4 regions of the Rossellomorea oryzaecorticis genome follow, and region 1 is predicted to be linked to each of the others. Evidence: riboswitches for the same ligand, from Rfam matches in the RefSeq annotation. Region 1 holds a riboswitch; each other region holds the start of a gene.

Evidence for each region. Region 1 has a riboswitch for S-adenosylmethionine ahead of ACKA06_RS17505 (sodium:solute symporter family protein). Riboswitches for the same ligand answer to the same signal wherever they lie in the genome.
Region 2: it holds a riboswitch for S-adenosylmethionine, as region 1 does, so the genes downstream of both, ACKA06_RS04405 (methionine ABC transporter ATP-binding protein) here and ACKA06_RS17505 (sodium:solute symporter family protein) in region 1, are expected to answer to the same signal.
Region 3: it holds a riboswitch for S-adenosylmethionine, as region 1 does, so the genes downstream of both, ACKA06_RS19700 (Na+/H+ antiporter NhaC family protein) here and ACKA06_RS17505 (sodium:solute symporter family protein) in region 1, are expected to answer to the same signal.
Region 4: it holds a riboswitch for S-adenosylmethionine, as region 1 does, so the genes downstream of both, ACKA06_RS05380 (O-acetylhomoserine aminocarboxypropyltransferase/cysteine synthase family protein) here and ACKA06_RS17505 (sodium:solute symporter family protein) in region 1, are expected to answer to the same signal.

Annotation. Positions count from the first base shown of each region.
Region 1 is NZ_JBJOSA010000019.1:51,408-59,243, forward strand. It holds gene ACKA06_RS17495 (GNAT family N-acetyltransferase) at 1-3,060, shown strand, start outside; gene ACKA06_RS17500 (class I SAM-dependent methyltransferase) at 3,172-3,933, shown strand; gene ACKA06_RS17505 (sodium:solute symporter family protein) at 4,002-5,618, opposite strand; SAM riboswitch class I at 5,719-5,836, opposite strand; gene ACKA06_RS17510 (alanine/glycine:cation symporter family protein) at 6,376-7,794, opposite strand.
Region 2 is NZ_JBJOSA010000003.1:29,582-37,417, reverse strand. It holds gene ACKA06_RS04445 (SDR family NAD(P)-dependent oxidoreductase) at 1-763, shown strand, start outside; gene ACKA06_RS04440 (ArsR/SmtB family transcription factor) at 796-1,098, shown strand; gene ACKA06_RS04435 (arsenate reductase family protein) at 1,244-1,600, shown strand; gene gcvH (glycine cleavage system protein GcvH) at 1,737-2,120, shown strand; gene ACKA06_RS04425 (YusG family protein) at 2,211-2,447, shown strand; gene ACKA06_RS04420 (toprim domain-containing protein) at 2,975-3,337, shown strand; gene ACKA06_RS04415 (thioredoxin family protein) at 3,339-3,662, shown strand; gene ACKA06_RS04410 (hypothetical protein) at 3,907-4,260, shown strand; SAM riboswitch class I at 4,378-4,484, shown strand; gene ACKA06_RS04405 (methionine ABC transporter ATP-binding protein) at 4,631-5,653, shown strand; gene ACKA06_RS04400 (methionine ABC transporter permease) at 5,650-6,318, shown strand; gene ACKA06_RS04395 (MetQ/NlpA family ABC transporter substrate-binding protein) at 6,333-7,157, shown strand; gene ACKA06_RS04390 (carboxymuconolactone decarboxylase family protein) at 7,281-7,646, shown strand.
Region 3 is NZ_JBJOSA010000027.1:29,638-37,473, forward strand. It holds gene ACKA06_RS19685 (ABC transporter permease subunit) at 1-1,906, shown strand, start outside; gene ACKA06_RS19690 (helix-hairpin-helix domain-containing protein) at 1,922-2,389, shown strand; gene ACKA06_RS19695 ((S)-benzoin forming benzil reductase) at 2,459-3,217, shown strand; gene ACKA06_RS19700 (Na+/H+ antiporter NhaC family protein) at 3,263-4,579, opposite strand; SAM riboswitch class I at 4,664-4,768, opposite strand; gene ACKA06_RS19705 (MFS transporter) at 5,037-6,209, shown strand; gene ACKA06_RS19710 (phosphotransferase family protein) at 7,062-7,836, shown strand, end outside.
Region 4 is NZ_JBJOSA010000003.1:238,223-246,058, reverse strand. It holds gene ACKA06_RS05415 (cytochrome c biogenesis CcdA family protein) at 1-90, shown strand, start outside; gene ACKA06_RS05410 (response regulator transcription factor) at 103-789, shown strand; gene ACKA06_RS05405 (HAMP domain-containing sensor histidine kinase) at 782-1,870, shown strand; gene ACKA06_RS05400 (hypothetical protein) at 1,851-2,465, shown strand; gene ACKA06_RS05395 (redoxin domain-containing protein) at 2,458-3,045, shown strand; gene ACKA06_RS05390 (DUF302 domain-containing protein) at 3,194-3,574, shown strand; gene ACKA06_RS05385 (trans-sulfuration enzyme family protein) at 3,738-4,874, shown strand; SAM riboswitch class I at 5,249-5,371, shown strand; gene ACKA06_RS05380 (O-acetylhomoserine aminocarboxypropyltransferase/cysteine synthase family protein) at 5,577-6,872, shown strand; gene metX (homoserine O-acetyltransferase MetX) at 6,945-7,836, shown strand, end outside.

The DNA.
Region 1 (7,836 bases):
GTAAGAATCGTAGAATACCATGAAGGTCTTGCAAAGGGGATTGCAAAGATGTGGAACGAAAGCCGCGAAAACTGGGGCGGGGATTCCACGGTAACAACGGAGCAGGACGTGATCGAAAAGGAAGCTAACTCTTCCAATCTGCACTTATATCTGGCCATGGTGGGCGACGAGGTCGTCGGGTACTGCGGATTGTCTCAATACCGTGAAGACGAAGGGGCGATGTACATTCCGCTCTTGAATGTCCATCCTGATTATCATGGATTGAAGATCGGAAAGCAGCTCGTCCTGAAGGCCCTCGAAAAGACGATCGAATTGAAGTGGCCGCGGCTTGATTTATTTACGTGGCCCGGGAACACGAAGGCTGTCCCGCTGTACAAGAAGTGCGGTTTCTTCTGGGAAGACCGTGATGACACAACCCACTTGATGAACTTCATTCCTTCGGTACTGCAGGTCGATTGGCTGAAGCCGTTCTTTGAAAAACATGACTGGTACTCTGCGAGTCAGCGCATCATCGAGGTGAAGCCTGACGGGATCAAGGATAAAGACCATACTTATTATGAGTACAAATGGGAAGCGGGAGATGAATTTGTCCGTGTCCAATTTGAACGGACAGGACGCGGAATCCGCCTGATTGAAACGCAGGAACTCCTGGTGGAAATGAAGCTTCCGGACTTCAAGCTTCTGGAGAAGGAAGAACATCTAGTTTCCTACCGTGTCGTCAATAAGACCACTACACCTGTTGATGTTTCCATATGGGGGATGTCCACAGAAATCGTGAATCATAGTTTCATAGGAAAAGAAACGGTGGAAGGCGAATGGACGGGAGAGTATCCGGCGGTCCTGACTCTGCCAGACCGGGAGCCGAGTCCATGGAAAACACATCCCGTGGTCTCTGCAAATATCGAGGTTGACGGAAAATTATTCCCTTTGAAAATGGGGGTCTACCCGAAACAGGCAGGCAAACTTCATTTGCGCACGGTGAACAAACATTGGCGCCAGAACCAGAAAGCCGTCCTTCATCTGGATATTGAAAGTCAGCTTGAGGAAGACGCGCACTGGACAGTAAAACTTCCGCACAGCCATGTTGTGAAATGGTCACAGGCGGAAATCAATGCTGAGATAAAAGGGAAAAGCAGGATTTCGGTGCCGCTTCATGCAGAACTGCTTAAGAACGGATTCTATTCGGAAGAAGTCAAAATCGAAGTCGTGAAAAAAGACGGGGAATCCTTTGAATTCAGTTCAAGGCTGGCTCTAGAATTCCCTGGTCTTGGAGCCCGGTTCGGCGGAGAATCCGAAGATCACTGGAAGGCCTTTACCGGTCCTTACTTTGTCGAAATCGAAAAGAGGAATCATTTCGTCAAGATCGGGTCTGTCCTGTCAAAACAGAGTCCGACGACCCTGTTCACTCCAAGGCTCGGCAAACCGTTCAGCGAAGAATTTTCTAAAAAAGAAGCTTCTTCAGTTGAATACATTGAAACCCCTGAGGCATTCGTAGTAAAGACAACCCTGGAATCAGAGGCCTTTCCATCTGTTGTCCTGAATACGTATTTTAAGTTGTACGGATCCGGGATTGTGGATATCAAGCATGAAGTCGTGAACAAGTCGAAAGAAACGAAGGAACAGCTCTATCTCATTCAGCCGCTTCCGATTGAGTTCAAGGGTATGGCCATCCCTCAAAAGGAAGGTGTAGTAATCGGCGACGAAGCCATGATGCCCTTCATGGATTACATCCGTGACAAGGAAATTTCGGAACGCTGGTTGTTCACCTCTGGGGCGAATGGGGAAACGAAGGGCCTTGCGTGGCCGGAAGGGGCAATTGGCAGAAAGAATGACTGGCACTTTGCGATTGAGTATAAGGTAGATCCTGTCCAGTCCCAGGGGGAAGTATGTCTAGGGCCGATTCAAGTCGGGATCAATACAGCACCTTCGTGGAAAGAGTGGAGGTCACTCGTACTCGGTGATGATATGAAACGCCTTGAGGAATGTCCGCTTTATTCTCTTGAACCAAGTGATGGAAATCTCGTTTCGGCTGCGGGCGATCATGCAGGCTACTCATTCCGGTCCATGCTTACACCATATCTCGACGGGACACTGGAGCTTAAGAATGAAGTCGGAAGCATGAATAAAACCGTAACGAAAAAGGATGAAACCACAGATGTGAATGTGGAACTGCATCATAGAGAAGCGGGCCTCAAGCGTATCAAAGGCAAATTCCACTCTCAGAGCCAGAGGGCTTCATTTGAAACTATTTCTATGGTAACAGGAGAGAAGGAAATCGAAATAGTCGAGAAAGCTGACGGCTGGACGGTCGATAATGGAGTGCTTTCCTTCAAAGCGGCAGAAGGCTATTATCCTGGAATCTATTCATTGATGTATAAAAATAAAGAATTCCTTCATCATCAGTACCCTGCCCCAGGACCGAAAGCCTGGTGGAATCCTTGGGGAGGAGGAATTCGCTATACATTCATGAATGTAAGCCCGTATTCGATGCTGAAGGAACCGACAAGTGTGAATCCCGTCACGAAGCAGGATTCTAACGGAAATTCATGGAGAGGGCTTGCAGTTACCACTGTCTTAAAAGAGCATGAATCGATGAAGGGGATCACGCTCCGTCAATATGCCCTAACCCTTCCCGAAGTTCCGGTACTTGCCTTCTATTGTGAAATCGAGCAGGAATCCGGCCGTACCTTTACAGGGGAGTCAGTGGATCTGGAGGCGTTTTTCAAGCCGGGTGAAACATTGACCTCAAGTTTTGTGAAGCTGCCGTCCGACGGCAAATTCGATACGTATTATGCAGGTATCGAGGAATTTGTGATCGGGGACAGTCCATTTATTCAAGCCGGTTCCGATGAACGGAAAGAGCAGGCGATGCTCATCCATCCTGATTCGGCCAAAATGACCGAAGTCTATATCAATCAGGAAGTGCTGGTAGCGGCTTCTTCCGAGGAGTGGACAGCTGCTTCCGGTGAATCCGTAAAAGTCAAACCGACCATGATGGTTTTGGGTGAAGAAGATTTGTCAGGAGCTTATAAACAACTGAGAAAAATATCGTTTAACTAACGGAGAATGCCCGACCCGGACATCCGGGGAGGGCATTCTTTTTAATCATGTTTAAGATAATGGACACGGACTGCATTCTGGCGGACTGTGGTAAATGGAGGATGTACGAAAATGTCATTTAGTCACTACGGCAAATTATGCACCGAAGTATATGATCTGACGAAAGAAGTCGGACAATCATTCGGCGGTGATATCGAGTTTTATCAGGAAAAATTGAAAGAATGCAAAGGCAGGATCCTCGAGGCGATGGCCGGCTCGGGAAGGGTCACCATCCCGCTTGTGGAAAACGGCATAGTGGTCGATGGAGTGGATGATTCTCCTGAGATGCTGGCATCATGCCGGCACCGCTTGGAAGAGAGGGGTCTCAAGGCGGAGCTTTACGAATCAAGCCTGCAGAATCTCGATCTCCCTCATCAGTACGAAGTCATCATCATTCCGGGAGGTTCCTTCTTACTGATTGATGACCGTAATGAATCGATGGAAGCGTTAAAGAAGCTGTATGCCCATTTAGAACCGGGTGGAAGACTCATCATGGATGTATTCCTTCCTGACACAACTTTCGATATCGGCAAGGTGCACACCTCTGTTTTCCCGCTTCCAGGCGGGGACACGATCACGATGGAAAGCAAGCTAGTCGAAGTGGATTTCTTCCATCAGCATAAAGTGACTCACTTGAAATATGAAAAATGGAGAAACGGGAGCCTCGTCGAGACAGAACTCCAGCGCTTTGCCTTGCGATGGTATGGAGTAGAGGAACTCATACTCGTCCTGAAGGAAATCGGGTTTTCTCACGTGGAAATATGCGCGGATTTCGAGGAAGGTGAGGAGCCGGCAAGCGGGAATCAGAAAATCATTTATATTGCAGAAAAATAAAGGGAAATAATATATCCGAAAAGAAAGCCTGCTCCCATATTTTTTGGAGCAGGCTTTCTTTCTGTCATTCAGCTTGTTCTCAACAGTGCGTTTTTGGCCTGTGATGTTTCTTTTTTCTTGATGAAATTGATACAAGTCGTGAATAGTCCGAGTACAATCAGTGTCAGCACAATGCCGAGCAGCCCTGTATTGTAAAGAAAGTTGAAAGCAAATGCCGCTGTGACAGCAAGCAAAAGGGATATTGCTGCTGAATACGTGCCGATGCTGTTGATGGAACTCTTCCATTCCAGTTTGCCGGCATTTTCAATGAGGCTTATTGAAACGATCGTCAGGATATTCACGATCATCCCGATCCACACGGGGTGGATGTTCTGATAAAAATCATTAATTCCCCATCCTCCAAGGTGATACCAGAGCAAACCCGATGAAGAACCTGTAAAAAGGGAAATGAGGGCAGCCCGTTTTGTGACGGCCGGCCAGAATAAAGCAGCTACAACCGGGGCGAAGGTTGCCGAGTTCCGTGTAACCCAGGCCAGAACATTCCACCAGGCGGACTGTTCAGAACGAATCAAAGCAAAGCTGATCATTAATACAGTCAATAACACAAGTGACCACTTCGTATAACGGACAAGCTGAAGTTCTGTCGCTTTCGGGTTAATGGCTTTTCCGGTATCTCTCCCAAGACTTGTGGCGCCAGAGAATTGACAAGGAGCCCCCCAGCTCAGGGCAGCAGCCCAGAATCCAAGGAAGAATAATCCGACAAGTGGAGCAGGCAGAGTCTCCATCAAATAAAGCGGGATCGCGACCAATCCCTGTGATTGACCCGGAACCACCTGCTGGGCAGCAAGACCGAATAACACAGCTCCAAGTATGAGCGGGATACCCAATACAGCGCCATATAATAATCCTTTCCGGCCCTCTTCAGGAGTTTTGCAGGATAATGCCATCTGAAAGGCTGCCTGAGCCAGGATCACATTGAATAAAAAGGTTCCGAACCACGCAAGTATCGTTTGTATTCCTGCCCCATCCCATGAAGCATACTGCGGCTTTTCATTAAATAATGAAGCGATTCCTTCCACGCCGGGGTTGATGAAGAATGCATATGTTCCAATTGCCAGCATCATGAAAAAGACAACCACATTACTCAATTGTGTGAATCCGATTGACCACATCCCGCCAAACTGAAGATAAACGAGAAGAAGGACGGCTGTCATCGTGACGGACCAAATCAATGAGACGCCGGTGAATACTGACAATGCAGAGGCAAAAGCAAGTGCAGTGGCGACCGACCACATGGGGAAAGTAAACGCGGTAATTGCCCCTGCAATTCCTCTGACCTTTTCACCATAGCGGTCTCCGAGTAGTCCTGAAATCGTCACCAGGGCTTTTTTTCTAAACGGGGTAATCAGGACAAGAGCAATGATCAATACGTGAATGGTCTCCGCCACCCCGTACCAAATCGCTGAAATGCCGGTCAGATAGCTCAGTTCGAGTATCGCGATATAGGAAGACCCCGAAAATAATCCGGTAATGCATACTGCTACAAAAAAGGAATTGAATCCCCGGCCGCCAACAAAGAAACCATTGCCGTCGGCAGCCTTCTTTCTTGAGAACTGACTTACGAAAATAAGAAAAACGGTATAAAAAAGTGCAAATCCGATAAACCAATAACCAACTTCCGTCATCTTTAACATCCCCTTTAATATTTTATAACGATCTGTTTAGTCAGGAATTAAAGAGGAATCAAAAAGAAAAGCCTCTCCCAGAGGAAGAGGCATCATCTCTCCCTCATCTTCCAGACTATACGTCTGTTGGAATTAGCACCTTATTACTTTCAATTAAGAAAATAACAGGTTGCCGCAGGATCACAGGACCAATTTCCTCCCCTGGCTCTTGATAAGGATTGTTCGTTTTAAGTTATGTATTACTGTAACGCATTAATGTGATGTCGTCAATTGATTTTGAAAATTGAGAAAAAAGGACTAGATGATGTAATGTCTTAAATAATTCCGAGAAAGCAGGTATTAGCAGAGCTCATAATAAAAAATATAACTAAAGCACATTAGGGCAGGCTTAATCACCGCTATTGATTTCCGTGCCTTCGCTTTCTGCGGGTGACCCGTGAGCCTCCTCGGCTTCGCCTCCGGGGTCTCACGTGTCCAGCTGCAGGGCTTAGAGTCACATGTCATAAGCCAAATCGACCAAGAAGGCAAAGAACGCCTTCCAGGCCAATTCGTCTTATGCCACCCGCCTCTCTTCAAAGCCCTTCCGCTTTTCTGATTGGCCACTTCTCCCGCAGGAGTCTTCGTCTTGCACTCCAATCAACCGCTGGAACAAGATTGAACTGAATGCCTCATTATACAAAACTACAAAAAAACCCGAACTAAATTGCCACTCTTAAGGCAAATTAGTTCGGGTTTAATTTAGACTCAGTTTCTTCTCTTAACTCGCTTTCCTCTTAGAATAAGCCTTCATCTGCAAAGGCAGATAGTCATTGAAATAATGATTCGTTTCCTTCACGATTACCTTATAAAGCAGCAGCAGGGCAATCAAGTTCGGGATCATCATCAAAGCATTCGACATATCCGCAAATGCCCATACCAATTCGAGGTTCGCCACTGCACCCATACCGGTCGCCACGACATAGATCAAGCGGTAGGAAGCGATGTAGCGGTAGCCTGTGAGATATTCGAAGCATTTCTCCCCGTACATATACCAGCCGACGATCGTGGAGAAGCCGAAGAAGATGACAGAGAATGAAACGATGTATTCTCCTGCAACCCCGAGGGCATGTCCGAACGCGGCACTCGTCAACGCCCCACCGTCTAGTGAAGCGGAATGCTGGATGCCTGAAATGGCTCCGCCTGTCGGATCCCAGAAACCGGTGATGATCAATACAAGTCCTGTCATCGTACACACGATGATGGTAACAATGAAGGTACCCGTCATCGCAACCAAAGCCTGTTTTACTGGATGATCGGTCTTAGCATTCCCCGCGATGAGTGCAGCCGTACCGAGACCTGCTTCATTGGAAAAGATCCCGCGTGAAACACCGCTTCGGATCGCTTCACTTATGACGATCCCGGCGAATCCGCCTGCGGCCGAAACCGGATTGAATGCGTAATGAAAAATCAGTTTAAAAGCCGGAATGATCATGTCATAATTCAACCCGATGATCAAAAGTGAACCGCCAATATAAAGGAATGCCATGATCGGCACAAAGAATGAAGCAACTGTACTGATACGTTGAATACCGCCGAAAATGATCAAAGCAGTCAGCACGGCAAGAACGATCCCCGTGACCCAGTTATTGATGGAGAAACTAGTGGTCATGACGTCGGCAATTGTATTGGACTGAACACTGTTTCCGATACCGAGTGCAGCGAAAGCACCGAATAATGCAAAAGCGACGGCCAGCCATTTCCATTTGCTGCCGAGCCCTTTTTCAACGTAATACATCGGACCGCCCGAGTATTCACCGTTTTTATTCTTCACACGGTATTTCATTGCCAGCAGCGCCTCGGCATATTTCGTCGCCATGCCCAGTAGGCCGACGATCCACATCCAGAAGATCGCTCCCGGTCCGCCGATTGTCAGTGCGGTCGCAACACCGGCAATGTTCCCGTTACCGATTGTGGCTGATAGAGCAGTCATCAGCGTTTTAAAGTTGCTGATATCCCCTTCAGAATCAGAGGAATCCGTATTTGATTCCTTTGTGAACGCAAGCTTAAAAGCATAAAATAGTTTTTTGAATTGCAAACCTTTAAGCATAATGGTCAAAAATAAGCCTGTTCCAAACAACAGTACTAAACTTGGTGTACCCCATAGAAAAGCATTGATCTTGTTTAGCACATCTAACATAAAATCCCCCTCATGATGTAAGCGTTTTCTGGTTGAATCCTT
Region 2 (7,836 bases), on a different contig from region 1:
TCTGATCACTGGGGCATCAAGCGGAATCGGCCTTAGCTTCAGTCATAAATTTGCACAAGACGGACATGATGTAGTCCTTGTCGCCCGCAGTAAGGATAAGCTTCTATCACTTGCTGAGGAATTAGAGGGAAAATACAGTGTCAAGGCACATGTAATCGATGGAGACTTAGCCAAAACAGGAGCTTCCAAATCTATATACGAACAGGTTACTGCGAAAGGCATTGAAGTTGATACGCTGATCAACAATGCCGGTTTCGGCTTGTTCGGCGAATTCGAACAGACAGAAATAAGTAAAGAAGTCGATATGATACAAGTAAATATAACCGCTCTGACCGAGCTCAGTAAGTATTTTGGCAAAGAGATGGTAAAGCGGAAACAAGGACAGATCCTGAACGTCGCTTCTACCGCAGCTTTCCAGCCTGGTCCGTTAATGGCCGTCTATTATGCAACCAAGGCTTACGTCCTTTCATTCTCAGAGGCCCTTGCGAATGAATGGGAATCTCATGGAGTAGAAGTTATGGCTCTTTGCCCGGGTGCAACCTCTACAGGGTTTAAAGATGCAGCAGACCTTCAACAGTCAAAACTTTTTCAGTCAGGGGTCATGACTGTTGAGGAAGTAGTGGATGAAGCTTACAAAAAAATGACCCAAAAGAAGGTTGTCATCATACCGGGGGTGAAGAATAGATTGCTTGCAGGATCTATCCGATTCCTCCCGCGCAGGATGGTCACAAAGTTTGTGCGCAAAGTCCAGGAACGGATATAATAATAGCGGAAAGAAAGAGAAGGGTGAACATTATGGGGCAAAAAGCCATTGAAGTATTCCGTGCTTGCACACCTTTATTTCAAGCATTAAGCGACTCTTACAGGCAGGATATCATTGTCCTCCTCGCCGATAAAGAACCTCTGACTGTCAACGAAATCACTGAGCATCTCACACTTTCAAGGCCTGCTGTTTCGCATCACTTAAAGATACTTAGGGATCAGAAGCTTGTGTCCATGGAGCAGAAAGGGACTCAGCGCTTTTATTCGCTTGAGCTTGATCATGCGGCTGCACTGCTTAAAGAGCTTGTAGGGACAATTGAAAATCATTGCGAATAAACCTTCTGTAAAAGAAGGAAAATAACGAAGTCTGTCGAATGTAGTCTAGTGGAAGAGATGAAGCCTTCCTTCGTGAAAAGACGGAAGGCAATCTATATGGTTTAAGCAGAAGAAAACCGGACAGGAATCGAAAGGTGGTGGTAATATGTCATTGTCATTTTACTCATATCCGAAATGCGGTACATGCCGCAAAGCCAAGAAATGGCTTGAAGACAATAACGCTGACTTTAATGAAATACATATCGTTGAAAATCCCCCGTCCAAGGAAGAACTGAAAAGCCTTTACGAAAAAAGCGGCATGCCGTTGAAAAAGTTCTTCAATACAAGCGGGAAAAAGTATCGAGAGCTTGGATTGAAGGATAAAGTGAATTCTGCTTCCGACGAAGAACTGCTTGAGATCCTTTCTTCAGACGGGATGCTCATCAAACGTCCAATCGCGACTGACGGCTCAAAAGTGACTGTTGGATTCAAGGAAGAAACGTTTGAAGAAACATGGAAATAGAGCCATGTCAGGACGGAGTTGGAAGGTTCTGTAACAGTAAATAAAAAGTTTTATGGGAAACTTTTTGTTTTCTTGCTTTTTCATTTAAAAGTGTGTCAATATTAGGTTGTATAACAAGGATTTGGAGGGATTTGAAATGAGTACACCGAAAGATCTTCGATATTCAGAAGAACATGAATGGGTCAAAACAGAAGGGGAAAAAGTACGAATTGGAATCACAGCATTTGCACAATCCGAACTTGGCGACATCGTATTCGTTGAACTGCCGGAAGTTGGCGACGAAGTAACCGCTTCAGAACCTTTCGGAAGCGTTGAGTCTGTTAAGACTGTTTCTGAACTGTATGCTCCGGTTTCGGGTAAAGTCGTGGAAGTGAACGATGAACTTGCTGACAGCCCTGAATTCGTGAACGAGTCCCCTTACGAAAAAGCTTGGATGATCGTCATTGAACCTGCTGATGCCGGTGAAGTGGACAAGCTTATGAGTGCAGAACAATATGATGAAATGATTAACGAAGGTTAATGGCTGACACCTTGAGTGAATTCTCAAGGTGTTTTGTTTTTTATTTGGGGCATTCTAACGATAGAAACCATTATAGAAGGGATGACCCCTATGACACTCGAACCGAAAAAACTCGATGTCACCGACCGTGTGACAGGAAAATTAAAAAATGGAGAGCTGGAATTGTATCTCGATAATCAGCCGGTCGGCAGAATGGCTGTTCCGCTTGACGGGATTTCCATGGAACCTAATTTTGAAACGAAAGAAAACAAAATTTTTCAAAGCTACACCGCGACAGAAGGGTCTGATACACGATATACAGACTGCGATGAAGGCGGCTGGTGTTAAGCTCCTAAATAGGGTGCCGGACTTCTCCTGATGGACAGCCGGCACCCTTTTGCCTATAATAAAGCTGATTCAAGGTTATTGATTATGTATATATACTTCATAGATGCTGTCTCAACTGCTTAGTTAGTAAAAGAATAATGTATAAGCCTGTTCCAGGTGATGATTGGGGTGCAAGAGGAAGACTTCTTTGGGAAATGTGAGACTTATCCAGCTATAGGGCTTAAAGACACATGTCATAAGTCAAATCATCCAAATGAGCGCCTTCGTTGCCGCTTCGCCTTATGACACCCGTCTCTGAGCGAAGCCCCTCCACTTTTCTACTCTCAGGATGGTACGACCGAGGAGGCTCACTGGCTGCCTGCCGAAAGCGAAGTCTTGGTGCGGAAATCAACAGCGGGTTTAAACACAGCCTTTTTCCTTTCTATTTCCTCAAAAAAATGAGAAGATATGAGTAAGTAGTGGACATCATCTCTAAATAATTGAATATACTATCCTAATCTTATTTTCTGAAAGATAAGGTGATGACAATGTTTGAAATTGGTGATGAAAAAGTAATTATCGTTGAAGGTACGACAGATAAACGAAAGGTTAAAGGAATCATAAAGGAACCGATTGAAATTATCTGTACGAACGGAACCATCAGCATCACAAAAATGGACGAACTGATCGATTCGCTGGAACAGAGAGATGTTTATATACTTGTGGATGCCGATCATGCAGGCGAAAAGCTGAGGAAGCAATTCAAGCGTGAATTCCCGGAAGCAGAACACTTATATATCGACCGGATGTATAAAGAAGTGGCATCTGCACCCGAGTATCATCTTGCTTCAGTACTGGTTGGCGCAAATATCGATGTACACACGGAATATTTGGAAAAAAGGATGAGTTAAGTTGAACGAGGTAAGTAATGAAAGAGCACTGTATGATGCAATCAATACACATGAGCTGGCCGCCGTGTATCTCTACACCCCGATGTGCGGGACATGCCAGGTAGCCGGGAGGATGCTTGACATCGTGGAAAAGCTCCCTCATGCTTTTCATTTCGAAAAAGTCAATTTGAATTACTTGCAGCAGTTTGCAGAAGAGCAATCAATAGAAAGTGTTCCTTGTCTGCTCCTATATAAGAATTCGAAGGAAATTGAAAGGATCTATGCCTTTCAATCGGTTCCTTATCTATACGACATGCTGAAGAAAACCGAGACCTTTACGAGCTAAGGGTCTTTTTTTATGTCATTTATATAATTTTTCTTCGATGAGTAAGGAAAACCTTTCTACAAACAAGGACATATTTCTCGGGAAATTTTTAGAGAAATTGCTCGGAATTTATATTCTGAATATTCAAAACTATCATTTTCGACAAGAATATGACATTTCTTCTGAATCATGTCGAGCGACCCGTGGAGGATAAAATACCCAGAAGTAGAATGTATTAGGTAAGAAGATTCGCGGGAGGGTATGTATGAGAAAATACTTAGAAACTCTAATTGAACAATGCCGTTCGAAGTACCATCTGCAGCTATTATTTCCATCAAATCCATTTATCCTGGATATTCAATGTAAAGATCAGCGTTACACCATTTCCCTTTCAAGCAAGGCATGTATGATCGTGGAAGACAGTAACGGCCTTGAATCTCAGTTCTTGATTAAAGGAACTGAAGATATGATTGCCTGCCTGCTTAAAGGAAATGAGCTATTATCGCACATGGTTGATCAGGATCAGCTTGAAATAAAGGGAGGATACCGGCCGCTGCTATTCGTCGAATCGGTTTTATGGCTGACCAGGCCTGTGGTAAAGGAAACTGTGGAAATATAATGAAAACTGTAATCTTCTGAAAAAAACATTTGACATGTCTTTGAACGTGATGATAGAATCACCTTTGTAGAAAATTTTCTGAGACTTTTAACTCTTTAACTTAATATATTTAACTTACTCTTATTAAGAGTGGTGGAGGGACGTGCCCTATGAAGCCCGGCAACCGTCAATGCAAATTGAAATGGTGCCAATTCACTCAAAGCAGACGCTTTGAAAGATAAGAGAAAGGATAGTCATATGATTATGCCTTTCTGCTTATCAGCAGGAAGGTTTTTTTATTGCCCTTTTTTGAAGGGGCGCACGTTTAATAGGAGTATTAATTCTTATTAGAACGATCGTTTTACTCAAATGAAAGAAGGTGACCGACATCATGATTACCATCTCAGACGTGAAGAAAATATACCAATCGAAAGCAGGGCCGATTTCTGCAGTGGACGGAGTGAACCTTTCCGTTAAGGAAGGTGAAATATTCGGGGTGATCGGCTACAGCGGTGCCGGTAAAAGTACGCTGATCCGTATGCTGAATGGCCTCGAGGTACCGACAGAAGGGACTATCAACGTAGGCGGCCAAGCAGTATCTACAATAAAAGGTAAAAAGCTCAGGGAAGCAAGGCAGTCAATCGGAATGATATTTCAGCATTTCAATCTGCTGTGGTCACGGACTGTCATTGATAATATTCAATTTCCCTTGGAGATAGCAGGGGTTCCTAAAAAGGAAAGAGTTAATAGGGCAAACGAACTGCTGACGCTTGTCGGGCTTGAAGGAAGAGGGGATGCATACCCTGCGCAGCTGAGCGGCGGCCAGAAACAGCGTGTAGGCATCGCAAGGGCACTTGCGAACAACCCGAGAGTACTTCTGTGTGATGAAGCGACATCTGCACTTGATCCCCAGACAACCGATTCCATCCTTGATCTGCTTGTGGATATCAATAAACGCCTGGGATTGACCATCGTCCTGATCACGCATGAAATGCACGTCATCAAAAAAATCTGTCATCGTGTAGCCGTGATGGAAAATGGGAAGGTTGCCGAACTCGGGGATGTACTCGAAGTATTCCGTAATCCGCAGCAGCAGGTGACTAAACGGTTTGTGAAGGAAGTATCACAGGATCAGGATTCGGATGAAGTGATCGAACAGCTGATCAAAGAGTACCCGACAGGGAAGGTCTTGAAATTCACGTTCGTGGGTGAATCCACCGGGCAGCCGCTGATCACCTCGCTGATCAGAAAATTCGACCTTGAAGTGAATATCCTCCAGGGGCAGATATCACAGACCCAAAAAGGGGCTTACGGCACATTATTTGTCCATCTGGACGGAGAGGAATCTCAACTTAAGGAAGCTCTCACGTTTGCCGAAAGCCAGCTGGTGAAAGTGGAGGTGATGGCAGGATGATCGACACGATCTTTCCGAATGTCGATTGGGAAAAACTCTGGGAAGCAACACTTGAAACCCTTTATATGACAGGAATGTCCGTCCTTATCACGTTTGTATTGGGTATCATTCTCGGGATACTTCTATTTTTGACATCCAAAGAAAATCTATGGGAAAACAAGCTTACTTACACTATAACAAGCGCTGTCGTGAATGTATTCAGGTCGATCCCGTTCATCATCTTGATCGTGTTGTTGATCCCGTTCACGAAGTTCTTGCTTGATACGATCCGCGGTGCGAATGCAGCCCTGCCGGCGCTCATCATTGGGGCAGCCCCGTTTTACGCAAGAATGGTTGAAATCGCCCTGAGGGAAGTAAACAAAGGTGTAATTGAAGCAGCAAAGGCCATGGGCGCAAAGACAAGTACAATCATAATTAAAGTGCTCATCCCGGAATCGATGCCGGCCCTCATTTCAGGTATTACGGTGACGGCCATCGCCCTTGTCGGATATACCGCTATGGCAGGAGTCATAGGGGCAGGCGGTCTTGGGAACCTTGCCTATCTTGACGGTTTCCAGCGCAGCAGGGATGATGTCACTCTGGCATCTACGATCATGATCCTCGTGATCGTGTTCGGAATTCAATTCATTGGTGATTACTTTACAAAAAAATTAGATAAACGCTAAAAGGAGAGAACAACATGAAAAAATGGTTAGCAGGAGCAGTAGCAGCAGCAAGTATATTTGGATTGGCCGCTTGCGGAAATGATTCAGGAGCGGGGAGCGATGAAAAGGAATTGGTTGTGGGTGCTTCGAATGTACCGCACGCTGAAATCCTTGAACAGGTAAAGCCGATCCTTGAAGAGAAGGGAATCGATCTTCAAATCGAGACGTATCAGGATTATATCCTTCCTAACAAAGATCTTGATAACGGCGATATCGACGCCAACTATTTCCAGACGATCCCTTACATGGAACTTCAAATGAAGGATAATGAGGGTTATGATTTCGTCAATGCGGGCGGAATCCATATCGAGCCGATCGGAGTATACTCCAAGAAGTATAAATCTCTGGAAGACCTTCCGGACGGTGCAACAATTTTGATGAGTAACTCTGTTTCCGATCACGGACGCATCCTTAGCTTATTGGAGAAGAAAGGACTCATCACGCTGAAGGATGGCGTCGAAAATACAAAGGCTCAGCTTGAAGACATTAAGGATAACCCGAGAAACCTGAAATTCGATTACGAGTATGAAGCGGGTATGCTTCCTCAAATGTACGAAAATGAAGAAGGCGATGCCGTGGTCATCAACTCCAACTATGCCATCGATGCCGGCCTGAAGCCTCTGGAAGATTCAATCGCAATCGAAGATACTGATTCTCCATACGTAAATGTAATCACTGTCAACAAAGGCGACGAAGATAAGGAAGAAGTGAAAGAACTGGTTAAAGCTCTGCGCTCAAAAGAAATCCAGGATTTCATCAATGAAGAATGGGACGGAGCGGTTGTCCCAGTTTCAGAATAATACGTTTTGAGAAACCCGATGCTTCCATCGGGTTTCTTTTATGGATAAATTTCAGTCATAAACCATTCCTGATTGGCTCATACTATCTTCGATGAATCTAAAACGAAAATGGAGTTGAACAGGATGCAAATGGAACCAAGAAATACAACCGAAGCGGCACTTCATGACTATAAAATGGGACTCGGGATCTTCACGGAGAAAATGCCTGAGCTTGCAGAGCATTATAATACCTTCACAGAACACTGTTTCAGGGAGGGGGTCCTTTCTAAAAAAGAAAAGCAGCTGATTGCCCTTGGGATCAGTCTTTATTCACAGGATGAATACTGCATCATCTACCACACAAAGGGGTGCCTCGATGAAGGATGCACTGAACAGGAAATTCTTGAAGCTGTCGGGGTCACTGCGGCATTCGGCGGAGGGGCAGCAATGAGCCAGGCCGTCACCCTCGTACAGCAGTCCGTGCAGGAACTGAACCAGCTTAAACAATAACTCAGAAAGCGGAAGGACTCGGATCGGAGCCCTTCCGCTTTTTAGTTTCTTCTATTATATATAGGACTTTCGTTCAGGAGACGGGAAAGTAGATTGGCGTTCAGGGGTCATTGGTTTATTTTGTTCCGGCTGTATAAAGATAATCCGACAAGTTGCACGTAATTTTGAAAAGTGGAATGAAAATTAGATA
Region 3 (7,836 bases), on a different contig from region 1:
TATAGCTCCTCAAGCATTCAGTGAGCGAGGAGTGTATAACTTCATAGGTTACTTCGAAGAATTCATCAAGTTTATATTTTATTTCATTGAGCCGGAGAATTGGATTTATTATTACAAGAATCAACCTGTTGAGCTGTTGGAATTTCTATGGACGCCATACCTATACTCCTTAAAGATTTTGGGGGGAGCTTTGGCCATAGGTCTCGGGCTTGCACTAATTTTAAATTTGATTACCGTCTTTCTGCCCCGCTGGTTGACTGAACCGATCAAGAAGCTTCTAAATCTGCTTGAAACTGTTCCGGATCTGATGTTTGCTTTTCTTCTCCAATTATTCATTGTTTTTATATTCAAAAAATTCGGTGTTGAGTTAATGCTATTTACCGCTTACGGGGAAGAGACGGTATATCTTGCCCCGATGATTACTCTCGCTGTCATACCGATGATCTCTTTTTTTCGGATTCTTCTTTTAATTACAGAAGAGGAATTTATGAAACCCCATATTGAATTCGCACAAAGCAAAGGGTTATCAAAATGGAAAATATTCCGTTCACATGTAATGAAAAATGTGTCACCGAGCTTTTTTTATCATGGAAAAATCATTATCTGGGGCATGCTCTCAAGTTTGTTCATCATCGAAACAATTTTTAATACGAGAGGAATAACGTACTTCATCACTGATGATTTCAGGCCGATTGTCATTGCAGTCTCCCTATTACTCATTTTCACCCCATTCTTTGTCATATATCAAGGAGTATATCTGTGGGTGAATGATGGAAGCGGGGAAGACCTTACTAAATATAAGAAAGACCGCAATCACTTTCGGGAATGGAGAATATGGGTATGGGCTGCCACCCTCAGAAAGTTATGGTGGCAGCATATGCATAACCCTAAGTTTGCAGCCGGATTCAGCATGATTTTTATCATGATCGCGTATAGTTTCATATTTCCGCTGTTTAAAGAAAAACCTATCAACTTTATTAATTACATGAAAAATGATGAAGGGCGGATTATCTCAGCACCGCCGCATCCTCCATCCAAAGAGATGATTTTAGGATCTGATTTTTTTGGATACAGCATCATGGATCAAATGATTGTGGGGGCTAAATATACACTTTTATTTGCGTTGATCGTTGCGTTTTTAAGGGTCGTAGGAGGGTTCTACCTTGGTGTGGTGTATCACTTTCATTTAAAAGAATACCGGAAAAACTGGCTGGACCGGATGGTGGATTCCATCCATTTCCTTCCTTTGAGTTTGATTGCTTATTTATTGCTGAGACCCGTATTATGGGGTTCTCCTGCTCAGGGATTTCAAAATTCAATATTTGAACGGCTGATTTTTGAAGCTATCCTGCTGACGATACTGGTATTACCCTTAACCACCGTGCTTATCGGGAATGAATTGAAGTTGATAGGAAAGAAAGACTTTGTTCTTTCTGCCAAGCTGCTTGGAGGAAGTAATAAGCATTTGCTGTGGACCCATTTATTCCCCCATTTGGCACCTCGGCTATTCATTATTTTCGGCCATCAATTCATTCAGACGCTGCTCATATTAGTTCACCTAGGTTTATTTCACTTATTCTTGGGAGGAACGATCATCACGCGCGGCGACATGCCTGACCCGCCTAAGACCGGTACCTTTGAGTGGTCAGGGCTGATAAGCTCTGCAAGGTATTCACTGATGACGGGTAAATACTGGGTCGTACTTGCCCCGCTTTTTGCTTTCATGATCGCTATCATCGCGATGCAGCTCATCGTCCAGGGAGTGAAGGAAATTCAGCAGAAGAAGGTCGGCGTACTCGTAAACAACACACCGATCAAGAGCAAAAAGAAGCGTGTGAAAAGGAAAGAGTACCAACCGGTCATGGAGGATTTCAAATTGACGAATCATCAGACTTTTAAAGGGTAAAAGGAGTTGTGAAAAATGAGCGCTAAGAGTCCGAAGCTTCCTTTGACGGATGAAGAAAGAAGTTCCTTGCGCCGGGAAAAAATAAGATTGAAGGAAATCAACACATATTCCCCGGAAGAACTGGGTGAAAGACTGGGGATCCCGCTTGAAAGAGCTCGATATCTGGTCGGGATGTCCAATTTCCAGCAGATTCCTTCCATCGGTCCGAACATGGCCCATAACGTCGTCGAAGATTTGCAGTTTCATACATTTGAAGAGATCAAGGATGAAAAAGGGGAAGACCTCATTATCGCACTCGAGAAAAAATACGGAGTGTGGATGGATCCCTGTGTAGAAGATTCCTTACGTTGTGTTGTCCACCATGCCCGGCATCCTGACAGTGAAAAGAATTGGTGGGACTTCACCGCTGAAAGAAAAGCATACAGGGCTGAACACGGCTATCCCACTGACCGTCCGACAAAGGCTTGGGACGAGAAGCGGTAAGGACGAAAAACTTTCTTGATTCACCTATTCTCCTATATAATCAATTCATATAAGAAAGGAGAGGATAGGATGGATTATGCAATCGTAACGGGTGCCACCAGGGGACTTGGGGAGTCAATCGCAAAGCTCTTCATTGAAAAGGGGATTTCACTGATCAATATTTCAAGATCGGATAATGAGGCACTAAAATCGATGTGTGAAGGAGAAGGAGTCTCCTATGAGTTCGTGCGATGCGATCTTTCCAATCCCGATGAAACCGGGAAGGCAGCGAAGAAGGCAGGAGAAAAAGTATTGGAAGCCAACGCCGAACGAGTCTTTTTGATTCAAAACGCCGGAGTGGTGACACCTATCAATCCATCGGGGCAGGTGGAGAATGCCGATCTTGAGACAAGCGTGAATGTCAATCTGCTGTCCCCCATGATTGTTACAAATGAAATGCTGAAAGCCTTGCAAGAATCTGATAGAAGCAAGCTGATCATGGTCAATGTGAGTTCCGGGGCGGGGAGCAGGCCAGTCTATGGGTGGAGTACCTATTGTTCCACGAAGGCCGGCATCAATATGCTGACCGAAACCGTCAGTCTTGAACTTTCAAAAATGGGCAGCCGCCACAAAGTGATTGCGTTCAGTCCGGGAGTGATGGACACGGATATGCAGGGCACCATCCGTTCTTCTTCTGAAGAAGCTTTCGCAGATGTAGAAAACTTCAAGCGATACAAGGAGCAGGGGATGCTGAGGGGTGCGGATACAGTAGCTGGCGCCCTTGTGGATCTTGTAACGGAAAAAGACGTGGAGTCCGGCAAATTGTATCACGTGAATGACTTGTTATAAAAAGAAAAAGAGACAAATCCTTAATCGGTTTTGTCTCTTTTTATATTATGAGCGTGCTGTGCTTGCCTTTGGCGCTTTTGCCCGCGTGAACTTCGGCAGCGCAAAGCGGATCGCAGCCAATCCGCATACTGCTGTCAGGATCGGATAGAAAGCATATGCAATGATGCTCAGTGGAGAGATTCCCGCTGTTTCTGCGACGAGCAGCGCCTGGGCTCCATAAGGGATCAGGCCTTGCACGGAGCAGGAGAAGATATCGAGAATACTTGCCGATTTACGTGCGTCGACACCGTAATTATCACCGATTTCTTTCGCAAGCGGACCCGCAATGATGATAGAGATTGTATTATTCGCAGTGCAAAGATTTGTTGAGCTTACAAGTCCTGCAGTTGCAAGCTGGGCTCCTTTTGGCGAGCGGATCTTGCGTGTTGCAAGATAAAGCAGCGCCTGAATGCCGCCGTTATACCGGATCAGTTCTACAACGCCTCCGATCAGGACGGAAAGAATGACGATTTCTGCCATACCTGTCATTCCGTCAGCGACGCTTCCAAAATAGCTCGAAAGGGTAAAGCTTCCATCGGCTAACCCGATGATGCCTGAAAGAACGATGCCTCCGAATAACACCACGAACACATTTAGTCCTGCCAATGCCCCGATGATGACACCGAGATAAGGGAGGATCTTCACCCAGTCATACGTTCCTGCCTCAACCGCAGACTGATTGCCTGCCGTGATAAAGAACAAGATGAGCATCGTCAGGATGGCAGCAGGCAGGACGATGAAGAAATTCACTTTGAACTTATCTTTCATTTCTGTTTTCTGCGTGCGCACTGCCGCGATTGTTGTATCGGAAATGAAGGAGAGGTTATCACCGAACATCGCACCCCCGATGACTGTTGCCATGGCAATAGGCATGCTGATGTCAGTGCCGTTGCTGATTCCCACACCGATCGGCGCAAGCGCTGCGATCGTACCCATTGAGGTCCCCATGGATAATGAAACAAATGCTGCAATGATGAACAAACCAACGATAATCAAATTTTCCGGAAGTACAGATAAAGCCAGGTTCACCGTTGAATCAACGGCACCCATTTTTTCAGCGACTCCGGAGAATGCCCCTGCTAATAGGAAGATGAACACCATGATCATGATATCAGGGTGTCCCGCCCCTTTGGCGAAGCGTTCCACTTTTGCATTCAGTGACTCTTTACGGTTCATAAGCAGTGCCGCTACGGCTGCGATAATAATGGAAACGAGTACCGGGAATGCGTAGAAATCACCTGAAATGATTCCCGCACCGAGAAACAGTGCAACAAATATGACTAATGGCAGTAACGCCAGAAAATTTCCTTTTTCGTTAAACATTTGAACAACTCCTTTGGCATATGGTGTTGGAAAATAAAAAACCTCTTCTTGGGTAAGAAGAGGTTTCCATTAAAAGAAACTCTCCCCTTATCTTTCAAGCATCATGCTTGCTGGATGTGGCACAGCACTCAAAATGAGTCCGCTGCCGAGACATCACAGGGCCAGTCCCTCCGTCTCTCTGGATAAGAAGAATACGTTTATATTCATTTAAAAATTATACTTACATACTTTAAGGCGTTTAAGAGAAAAAGTCAAACGTAAATTTGTCCGTATTCTTTTAATGGGACTATAAAAGATTTCCAGTCCATTCGATCCAATCCGGGGAAGCCCTATGCTAACAGGATCCTTTATAATGGACGAAAGACGCAGGGTCTTTTTTTATCCATAAAAAGGATTTACAATCTTCTAAAATAGGTCTAGTATTATAGGGATAAAAAAACATCTGGGGGATACGGAAGTGGAAAAAACGGTGCGTAATCAAGTCTTTACTTTGCAAGGCTTTTATTTTTTGACTTTTTTTGGGGTGGGCAGTCTATACCCGCTGTTAAGCGTCTATTTAAGTGAAAGTGTCGGTTTGAATGGCTACCAGATCGGGACCATCATGTCGATCGGACCCATCATGATGATCTTCTTTCAGCCGGTCTGGGGGATGGTGAGCGACACGACAAACCGTCCGACCCAGGTACTCTCTTTTACGTCACTTGTTGCGGGGATTTTTGCACTGGGATACCTGGTGACTGACCTGTATTACGGGATTCTCCTGACAGCCATCCTTGTCGCTGTTTTCCAGAGCGCGATCATACCCGTTTCTGACAGTATCAGCCTGAAATATACGAGTAAAGTGAAATATAATTATGGAAATATACGATTATTTGGTTCATTGGGCTTTGGTGTCGCGGTATATGTGATGGGAAAACTGTCCGAAGGGTTCATCGGCCCGACTATCATTTTCTATACATTCTTCATATGTCTGGTGCTGTCGGCTGTACTTGCTTTCCGGTTCCCAAAGGAACGAGCCTCGGCCAAGCTCGATTTGAAAGCGGGTATGAAAGAATTGTTCGGACTGAAAAAATTCCTCATATTCCTGGTCGTCACCTTCATGGTATTCGGACCGAATCTCGCCAATAATACATACTTCGGATTATTCGTCGAAGATTCGGGCGGGACATATGCAGGGATAGGGCTCGCATTCTTGATTGCTGTATTATCGGAAGTTCCGTTCATGAGAATCGCAGGCAGCTGGATCGACAGGTTCGGACTTTTGTCGGTCGCGGCCCTCGCAGGAGCTGCCTCCATGATCCGCTGGCTCTTTTATTTCACTGAACCGAGCCTGTGGCTTGTATACAGCTCTGCTGTCATGCAGGGTCTTGCGATCGGTTTGTTCGTCCCGGCAGGCCTCCGTTATATCCGGGAAATTACGCCCGCTCACATCACCGCAACGGCCGTCACGATTTATTCGGCGATCGGAAACGGACTCGGCAACTGGTTCAGCACGTTTGTGGGAGGCTTTATCCTGGAGACCTTCTCCATCTACGCCGTGTATCTATTCTTCGCCTTCCTGTCCATGATCGGCATCCTCCTTTGCTTTGTCTTGATGAAAGAAGAAAAGAAGCAGGCACTGGCTTATTAAGGAGAAAGACGTTCCCTGAAACGGTAACGGGTTCGGTTTTGAAGTACACCATTTGAATTAGCAGTGCTTTCGCACGGTAATTTCCAGTTCAATTAGTAGACACTTTAGCAGTGAAATGAGCACGTAAAAAAGCTCGAAGCCATTATGTTTCGAGCTTTTTTATCATCATTCTTTATTAATAATTAGCACCCTTATGTAGAACAAGGAGAGCCGGTTCCCTGGCGTTTGAAAATTAGTGGAAGAATTCCGTTTAAATCGAAAAATGCGGCTATTTCACGAATAATAGCCGGAGTTTTTCCGCTTATAGTAAAATATCCATTAAATATTGTTACATATTGAGCAGTTAAGCGGAACTTCTCCCCTTATTTCAGCGTTTTAACCCTCCTCCAGCTGCCTTAGACGGAATTTCTCCGCTTATAAATTTACCGCCAAAATAGAATCATCTAAGCAGCATGCTTTATTGCTGGTTTACTTTAACAAACATCATTTTCCCCAAAATCTAAAATTAGACAAAACTGCCCCGTTAGTTGAATAGGCCTTGATTTGTATATCAATAAGCACTCGAATACACACGTTGCCAATAACTTCTGTCACCTTGCTAAAAGGAGTGCGAATTCGGGTGCTAAAACTCTTATAAGATCATTGAAAACCTTGATATCAACAAAAAGAAGCAGTCCAATATAGTTACGAATTGGACTGCTAAATTACGGGCGAATCAAGTTTTTGTACTCGAAAACCGAACCCGTTACTGAACGGAGAGCGTCTTTTTTATAGCAGAAAAGGTATTTAACGAAGTGACATCAAATTAATAGATAAGGAAAATGATAAATGTGTCAGGAAGAGGAGAAGAATATGCAAGATAAAATCAATCTTATTAAAGAGAAGATACCGAACTTCATCATCCACCATTACTCTAAAAATGAACAAGGTCAGAATAATGATGTGTTGATCATCAATGACGAATGGGTTTTCCGGTTTCCAAAGTATAAAGGGGGGATCGAACAGCTGAAGAAAGAGACAGTGATTCTGGAGAGTGTCTCACCAAAGCTCTCCATCCCTGTACCGAAGCCGGAATTTCAATCCTTTCAACCGGAAGAACCGGGACAGGTTTTTACAGCTTACCGCCTTTTACCCGGATCTCCATTATGGAGAGAAGAGATGACAGGCCTTGATGATACAGGGAGGCGGCAGGCAGCAGGGGACCTGGCTGTATTCCTTAAAGAACTGCACAGCATTCCCGCGGACACTGTACTCAGCCCGGCTCAACAGAATCCGGTCGTTGAAGAAATGGAAGATTTGTATAGAAGGCTGGAGACAAAGGTATTTCCGTTCATGAAACAGGAGGCGATTGAAGAAACGGAAAAGCGCTTTACTGCTTATTTCAGGTCCTTTCAATCTGCGGAAGCAAGTATCGTGCACGGGGATTTCGGATGCTCGAATATTCTATGGGAGAATGAGAGGGTATCCGGCATCATCGACTTCGGCGGGGCCGGTATCGGGGACCCTGCCTATGATGTGGCGGGGATATTAGCGAGCTATGGTGAAGAATTTATGAATATGATGATTCCTCATTATCCTGAAATAATTTCATTTCAAGAGAGAATCCATTTTTACAAGAGTACGTTTG
Region 4 (7,836 bases), on a different contig from region 1:
CTGATGGTTGCGATGGGGCTGCTTGTTTTCAGCGGTAAGATGCAGCAGATTTCTGCTTATCTGTCTGTGTTCAGTTTGTTTTCAACATAGGAGGAAATTGTCGTGAACGTTCAGAATAAGAGCATCCTTGTCGTGGAGGATGATGCTAAGATCAGGAAACTGATCAGGATTTTTCTTGAAAAAGAAGGCTATGAAGTATTCGAGGCAGAGGACGGAGAAGAAGGGAAGCGTCTGTTTAAGGAGTGCGATCCCTGCTTTGCGATCCTCGACTTGATGCTGCCGAAGATCCAGGGTGAAGAGCTGTGCACCTGGATTCGCGAGGAGGAAAAAAGCGATATCGGCATCATCATGGTGACGGCGAAAACAAGTGAATTCGACCGGATAACGGGGTTGAAGACAGGGGCGGATGACTACGTCACAAAGCCCTTCAGTCCGAGCGAGCTTGTAACCCGGGTCGAAACGGTCCTCCGCAGGACATCCGACCGCTGTCAAAAGCTGAGCCGGAACGGTCTTGTACTCAAAGCCAAAAAAGGTGTAGTGTCATATAAGGGGAATCCCATAGATCTCACTGGTTTCGAATTCAGGATTCTGCACCTTCTCATGAAGCATCCGGGACAGATCATCTCACGTCAGCAAATCCTCGACACCCTGTATGAACTCCACGAAAAAGTGGTTTCGGAACGGACGATCGATGTTCACATCCGGCACCTCCGGCAAAAACTCCAGGCGTGTACGAGCATGAATTTTATTGAAACGGTAAGGGGAATGGGGTATAAATTCAATGGATAACCGCAGAAAACCGGGCAGTCTCCTGACCCAGCTCACGTTTCTGAACACGATCATCATTGGGGCCGTCATCCTGATTGCCGGATTCACCGTGAAAAATTATGCCTGCAATCTCGTGAATCAGCAGCAGATCACAGGCTCGAACCTTGAAAGTCTGCTGAATGACTATCTGATCAAAGTGAGTCTGCTCGCGTTCATCCTGGCCGGGGGATTTCATTTCTTTTTTATAAAATGGCTCACCAACCCATTGAAGAAGCTGACGGAAGCCACTCAAGTCCTGAAAAAGGGAGGGAATCCGGAGCGGTTGAAGCAGCCTCTTATCTATGAAGTGAAGGAGCTGAGTGAAGCGTTCAATGAGCTTTCGGAGACGACGGCACATGTGAAGGCGAGGCAAAACCGACTGCTCCGCGACCTGTCGCATGAGCTTAGGACGCCGCTCACCAATCTGACCGGCTACCTCGAAGGGCTTGAAAAAGGAATCATAGAAGGGGACAGGGAAATTTACCGCTCCCTCCAGGAAGAATCCGGTCGCATCGAGCGGCTCTTAGAACAGCTTGTACATATCAACCAGTGGACTGCCGATACGGGTCATAATCAGGAAGTGCTTCACATTCATGAACTGTTAAAAAGAAGGCTCACGGCCTTTCAACTGAAATTCATGCAAAAAGGAATCGAAGTGGAGACGGATCTCGTTCCTTGTTCCCTTCAAGGGGACAGTGACGGCCTTCAGCAGGTATTCAACAATCTGCTTCAGAATATCGCCGACTATGACGTCGGAAAGAAGCTGTCGGTAAAAGGATTTGTGCAAGGTCATGATTATGTCGTACAATTTTCTCATCAAGGAAAAGAGATTCCCGCAGAAGAAAAAGATCTTATTTTTGAACGGTTCTACCGGGTCGATCCATCCCGTTCGACCATGACCGGTGGAGCGGGACTTGGCCTGGCGATATCGAAGGAAATCGTGGAGTCTCACGGAGGATCACTGACCCTTTATAGTGACGGGGAGCATCACGTATTCGAAGTGCGCCTCGGAATCCGTCCACATGATAAAAAGGAGAATCATCATGAACCAACAATGGTATAACATTGGCGCATTCACGTTCCCCGGTTCATGGGCAGCGATCATAGCCTCGTTCCTTCTGACCTTCCTGTTCCTCTTTTTCTGGAACAGAAAAGCGGGCGACTGGTATTCGAACGCCGTCTTTTATTTCATCCTGACCTGGAAACTGAGCATCATCATCGTAGACTTCCAAACGGTCATCAAGCATCCGCTCACGATCCTTTATTTTCATGGAGGAACATTCGGATATTGGCTAGGCATCGCCGTTGTTTTGATTTATACATTTGTTAAAAAAGAAAATCCTTATCATGCGGCCGCTGCCTGGATGTTGACCGTGCTTGTATATGAAGGCGTGTTCGACTTCCTGCACGGGTCTTATATGACAGGCGGTCTTCAGCTGGCGGTTAACCTGATTCTGTTTTTCTTTTTACTGAAAAAAATCGGCGGGGAGGATAAGCGGATTTGGTCGATTCAAATTCTGACCATATTCACCCTGGCCCAGTTGTTATTGAATGCATTCGGCGGCTTTGAAATCGGTACGCACCTTTTGACCTACATCATGGTTTCCGCCGTTCTGCTTTTGCTACTTATAAAACAAGGAGGAAAATCCAGTGAATAAACGTAACTTTGCTTTGGCCATCGTGGCACTCCTGGTCGGGATCTTCCTGGTGAACCTATTTCAGGATCAACAGGAAAAGAAAGAAAAGGAAGAAGCAGCGCAGCTAGCCAAGGAATCGATGGACCTTTCCAATGCGGCCGCTGAAGAAGGACTTTCAAAAGGCGCAAGTGCCCCGGATTTCGAACTTACGACGCTGAACGGCGAGAAAGTAAAGCTTTCCGATTACAAGGGCAAAAAAGTGATCCTCAACTTCTGGGCGACATGGTGCCCGCCTTGTAAGGCGGAAATGCCGCATATGCAGAAGTACTACGAAAAAAATGCTGAAAAGGAAAACGTCGAGATCCTCGCCGTGAACCTCACCAGCATGGATGACGGCAAGGACAAAGTCCAGGAATTCGCGGATGGCTATGAACTCACATTCCCGATCCCGCTTGACGTGGACGGGGCAATCGGCGAAGAATACCGGGCCTTCACCATCCCGACCACCTATATGGTCGACACCAAAGGGCTGATCCAGCACAAAATCGTCGGCCCGATGAACGAAGACATGATGGCTGAAATGGTCTCCGGAATGGACTGAGGTGTTAATCCACTGAGGGACGGGCCTTTAGCGAGATAAAGACCCGTCCCCGCGTTTAACTATATACGCCTTGAGGTATATAACAAAGTATGCAATCGATGATCTTGCAGAAACTATGCTTGGATAGAAATCGAAGGAGGAATCTTGAATGTTTCACTACACAAAAGAAGTATCTATGTCTGTGAAGGAAGCGTCTGAAAAGGTGGAGGCAGCACTGAAGGAAGAAAGCTTCGGCGTCCTTTGGAATCTGGATCTTGCCGGCAAGCTTGAGGAAAAAGGCCTCGATTTTAACGAAGAAGTGGTCATCCTTGAAGTATGCAATCCGAAGGAAGCGAAGAAAGTACTGGAGCAGAGCATGCTCGTCAGCTACTTCCTGCCTTGCAAGATCAGCATCTATACTGAAAACGGCACGACCAAAGTCGGAATGGCGAAGCCGAGCAAGCTGATTGAACTGGTCGATAATGAAGAATTGAAAAATATCGCGCTGGATATTGAAGAGCGATTGATTGCTTGTATCGAAAAAGTATAAGAATGAGGAGCATCTGCTGCATCGGCGGCAGGTGTTTTTTATTTGTTAACATCTGAATTTCCATAAAAAATAATACGTTACCCGAAACATTTCTCTTCCTCCGAATCTTCTGAATATGGTACACTCTTTAAAATACCAACCGCAAAGAGGAAGGATGACACACATGAAATTCACAACGAAAGTCGTACATAGCCAGCTGAAAGGCACCGAAGAAATCCGCAGCAAAACCACACCGATCTACCAGACTTCGGCGTTTTCATTCAAATCGTTGGAGGAACTTGAAGGATTCTATGAAGGGAAATCCCCTTATCTTTATACACGGACGGGAAATCCGAATACGGACGAGCTCGGCGGGATGGTCGCTGCCCTCGAGGGGGCCCCGGCCGGTGTCGCCACGTCATCCGGTTTGTCGGCGATCCTTGCCGCCGTGCTTGCCGTCGTCCAGTCAGGCGACCACATCATCGCAGCGGAAGACCTGTACGGAGGCACCTTCCATATGCTGAAAGAAGAGCTGAAAGGCTTCGGAATTGAAACGACATTCGTCGATTTCACGAGCCGAGAGGAAATTGAACAGGCCATAACGCCCCGGACCAAATTGCTCTACAGTGAAACGGTCACCAACCCGTTCATGAGAGTGGAGGATATCCAGCAGCTCGTCGAACTTGCTGAAAAACATAACCTCAAAACGATCATCGACAACACCTTCGCCACACCATACCTTCGCCAGCCGTATCTTGAAGGTGTAGATCTGGTGGCCCACAGCGCCACCAAATACATCGGCGGCCACAGCGACATCACCGCAGGCGTGGTGACAGGAAAGGAAGAGCTGGTAAAAAAAGCACGGGAAAAAGTGGTAAACATGGGTTCCAACTTAAGCCCGTTCGAAGCATGGCTCACGGCAAGGGGAGCAAAGACACTCGGCCTCAGGATGGAAGCCCAGGCCCGTAATTCCGGCATCCTGGCAGACAACTTACGATCGAACCAGCATATCAAGCACGTGTACTATCCGGACAATCTCTCCGAAAAAGGACACGGTGCCATCGTCACCATCGAACTCGACGCGTCCTGCAACATCAGCACATTTTTCAAATCGCTCGGCTGGATCAAGATCGTGCCGACCCTGGCAGGAGTAGAAACCACCGTCTCCTACCCGCTCGGCACCTCCCACCGTGCCCTGCCCAAAGAAGCCCAGCAAAAACTCGGCATCAACACCCACGTCGTCCGCATCTCCCTCGGAATAGAAGACGCCGAAGACATCGTGGCCCAATTCAACGAAGCAATCGAAAAATCTGTTGGGTAAATTAATTGATGATTTTTAAGGGTAATTAGGTATCAACATCGCCAGGTGAATTTTTTGTTTTTTTAAAGCTGGACACAAGATCCTACCGATTCCAGCAGTTGATTGGAGTGCATGATGTAGACTCCTGCGGGAAAAGCGAAGCTGGGGAGACCCCGCAGGAGCGCAGCTCCGAGGAGGCTCGCCGCTCGCCCGCGGAAAGCGAAATCATGCACGGAAATCCACTGCGGTATAACGAACCCTATCCAAATAAAACAAATCAAGACAAAACAATCGAAATACCAAAATAATAAAAAAAATCAGAAAATACCCTTGACGATGAAACAATCAGCCTTTATAATTCATCTCAACGCACTACTTAAAAAACAACTAAATCGCTCTTATCCAGAGAGGCGGAGGGACTAGGCCCGATGAAGCCCGGCAACCTTCATGCCTGCGAACGACACGCAGCTGCATGAAAAGGTGCTAATTCCTGCAGACGAAAGTCTGAAAGATAAGAGGAGGACCCTATTAAATTAGACCCTCTTCTTAGGAAGGGGGTTTTTCATTTTCCTCTTCTTTCAACACTCCTAGAAGGATGGCCGGCCCGGTCAAGCCAGCTGAAAGTACCAGCTGAAACGAAACCGGCAGCGTCCACCGCAACCAATACCCTAAAACCGAATTAGCCAATGAAATCCAAAAACCAAACCCAGGGAGGAATTCACAATGACAAAACAATTCGATATCGAAACAGTATTACTGCACGGAGGCCAGGCACCGGACCCAACGACAGGTTCACGCGCTGTCCCGATCTACCAGACAACATCGTACGTTTTCGACAACAGCGAGCATGCTGCGAAATTATTCGGACTCGAGGAAGAAGGGAATATCTACTCCCGTATCATGAATCCGACGGTGGACGTCCTTGAAAAACGGATCGCCCTTTTAGAAGGTGGAATCGGTGCACTCGGCGTTTCTTCCGGAATGGCCGCAATCTCGCTGTCCATCCTGAATATCGCAGGTGCCGGGGATGAAATCGTCGCTGCGACTAATCTTTACGGAGGCACGTACAACCTGTTCTCCACGACGCTTCCGAAATACGGCATCAAGGTGCATTTCGTCGACCCTACAGATCCCGAAAACTTCCGCAATGCGATCACGCCGAAGACGAAGGCTGTTTTTGCCGAAACGATCGGGAATCCAAGCCTTCACGTACTGGACATTGAAGCGGTGGCGAAAGTCGCGCATGACAATGAAATCCCGCTCATCATCGACAATACCTTCGCTACACCGTATCTGACGAAGCCGATTGAATGGGGCGCAGACATCGTCATCCATTCAGCCACAAAATGGATCGGGGGCCACGGTACGGCGATCGGCGGACTTGTGGTTGATGGTGGAAAATTTGATTGGAACAATAAGAAATTCCCGGGCTTCGTGGAAGAAGATCCGAGCTATAACGGAATCCGTTTTGGCATCGATGTCGGCGAAGCAGCCTTCATCACCAAGCTCCGTGTTCAGCTGCTGCGTGATTTCGGTGCATGCCTGAGCCCTCAGAACGCATTCCTGCTGCTGCAGGGGCTTGAAACATTGCATCTCCGAATCGAAAGACACACGGAAAACGCACAGAAAATCGCCGAGCATCTCGATCAGCACAGCGGAGTGGCATGGGTATCGTATCCGGGCCTCGCCCAGCACCCTTCCCACTCACTGACACAGAAATACCTGAAAAAAGGAGCCGGTTCGATCGTCGTCTTCGGTATTAAAGGCGGCAGGGACTCAGGCCGGAAAGTGGTCGACAACATCACGCTCTGGTCACATGTGGCGAACGTTGGCGATGCCAAATCGCTTATCATCCATCCGGCTTCGACGACCCACCAGCAGCTGAACGAACAGGAGCTGCGCTCAACCGGCGTAACCGAAGAATTGGTGAGATTGTCAGTCGGTCTGGAATCAGCAAAGGATCTTATCGAGGACCTGGATCACGCAATCGAAGCGGCACTTGCCGCGTCACCGGTATAATCAATTTTTTTAAAAGGGAGATCCGGCCCGAAAAGCCGTCTCCCTCCATTACTGAAAAAAGGAGGCGGCGGAATGGAGAATCCCCACACCCGAGCGGCCCGATACGAAGTCAACTCCATTACGATCCCAACCCTGACGCTTGAAAGCGGGGAGACCCTGAAGGGGGTCGAGCTTGCCTATGAAAAAACAGGATCAGCAAACGGCCCGGTCATCCTCATCTGCCACGCCCTTACAGGGAATCATATTGTAAAAGGGACGCCGGGCAACAATGGCTGGTGGGACGGACTCATCGGCCCGGGTTCGTACCTGGATACCGATGAATATACGATTCTTTCATTCAATGTCCTTGGCGGCAACGACGGCAGCACCGGTCCCGCATCAATCGATCCGCCGACCGGCAGGCGGTATGGCCGGGAGTTTCCGGCCGTCACCGTCAGGGACATGGTGAAAGCTCAATACCTGGCGTTGAAGGAACTGAACATCCCGCACGTTCACGCCGTCATCGGCGGTTCACTCGGCGGGATGCAGGCACTCGAATGGGGTATGATGTTCCCATCCTTCGTCGATAAAGTGTTTGCCCTTGCCGTCACACCGACTCTCAGCGACTACGGCATTGCCTTCAATCATATCGGCATCCAGGCGATCGAATCGGATCCCGATTTTCAAAACGGTCATTACCCCGAAGGCGCTCATATAAAAGGTTTGGAGATTGCGAGGATGGCCGGCATGGTCACATACAGGACGCCGCTCCTTTTCGACGACCGTTTCAAGCGTGAAGAAGCGCAGTCCGGTTTTCAAGTGGAAAGCTATTTGAACTACCAGGGCAGGAAGCTTGCATCGCGATTCGATCCGAACAGCTACCTCACCCTCCTGAAAGCCATGAACTCGCATGACTTGAGCAGGGGGCGCGGCTGCACGCTCGATGACATCGCGGAACACTATCCTACCGAGCTGATCACCATCA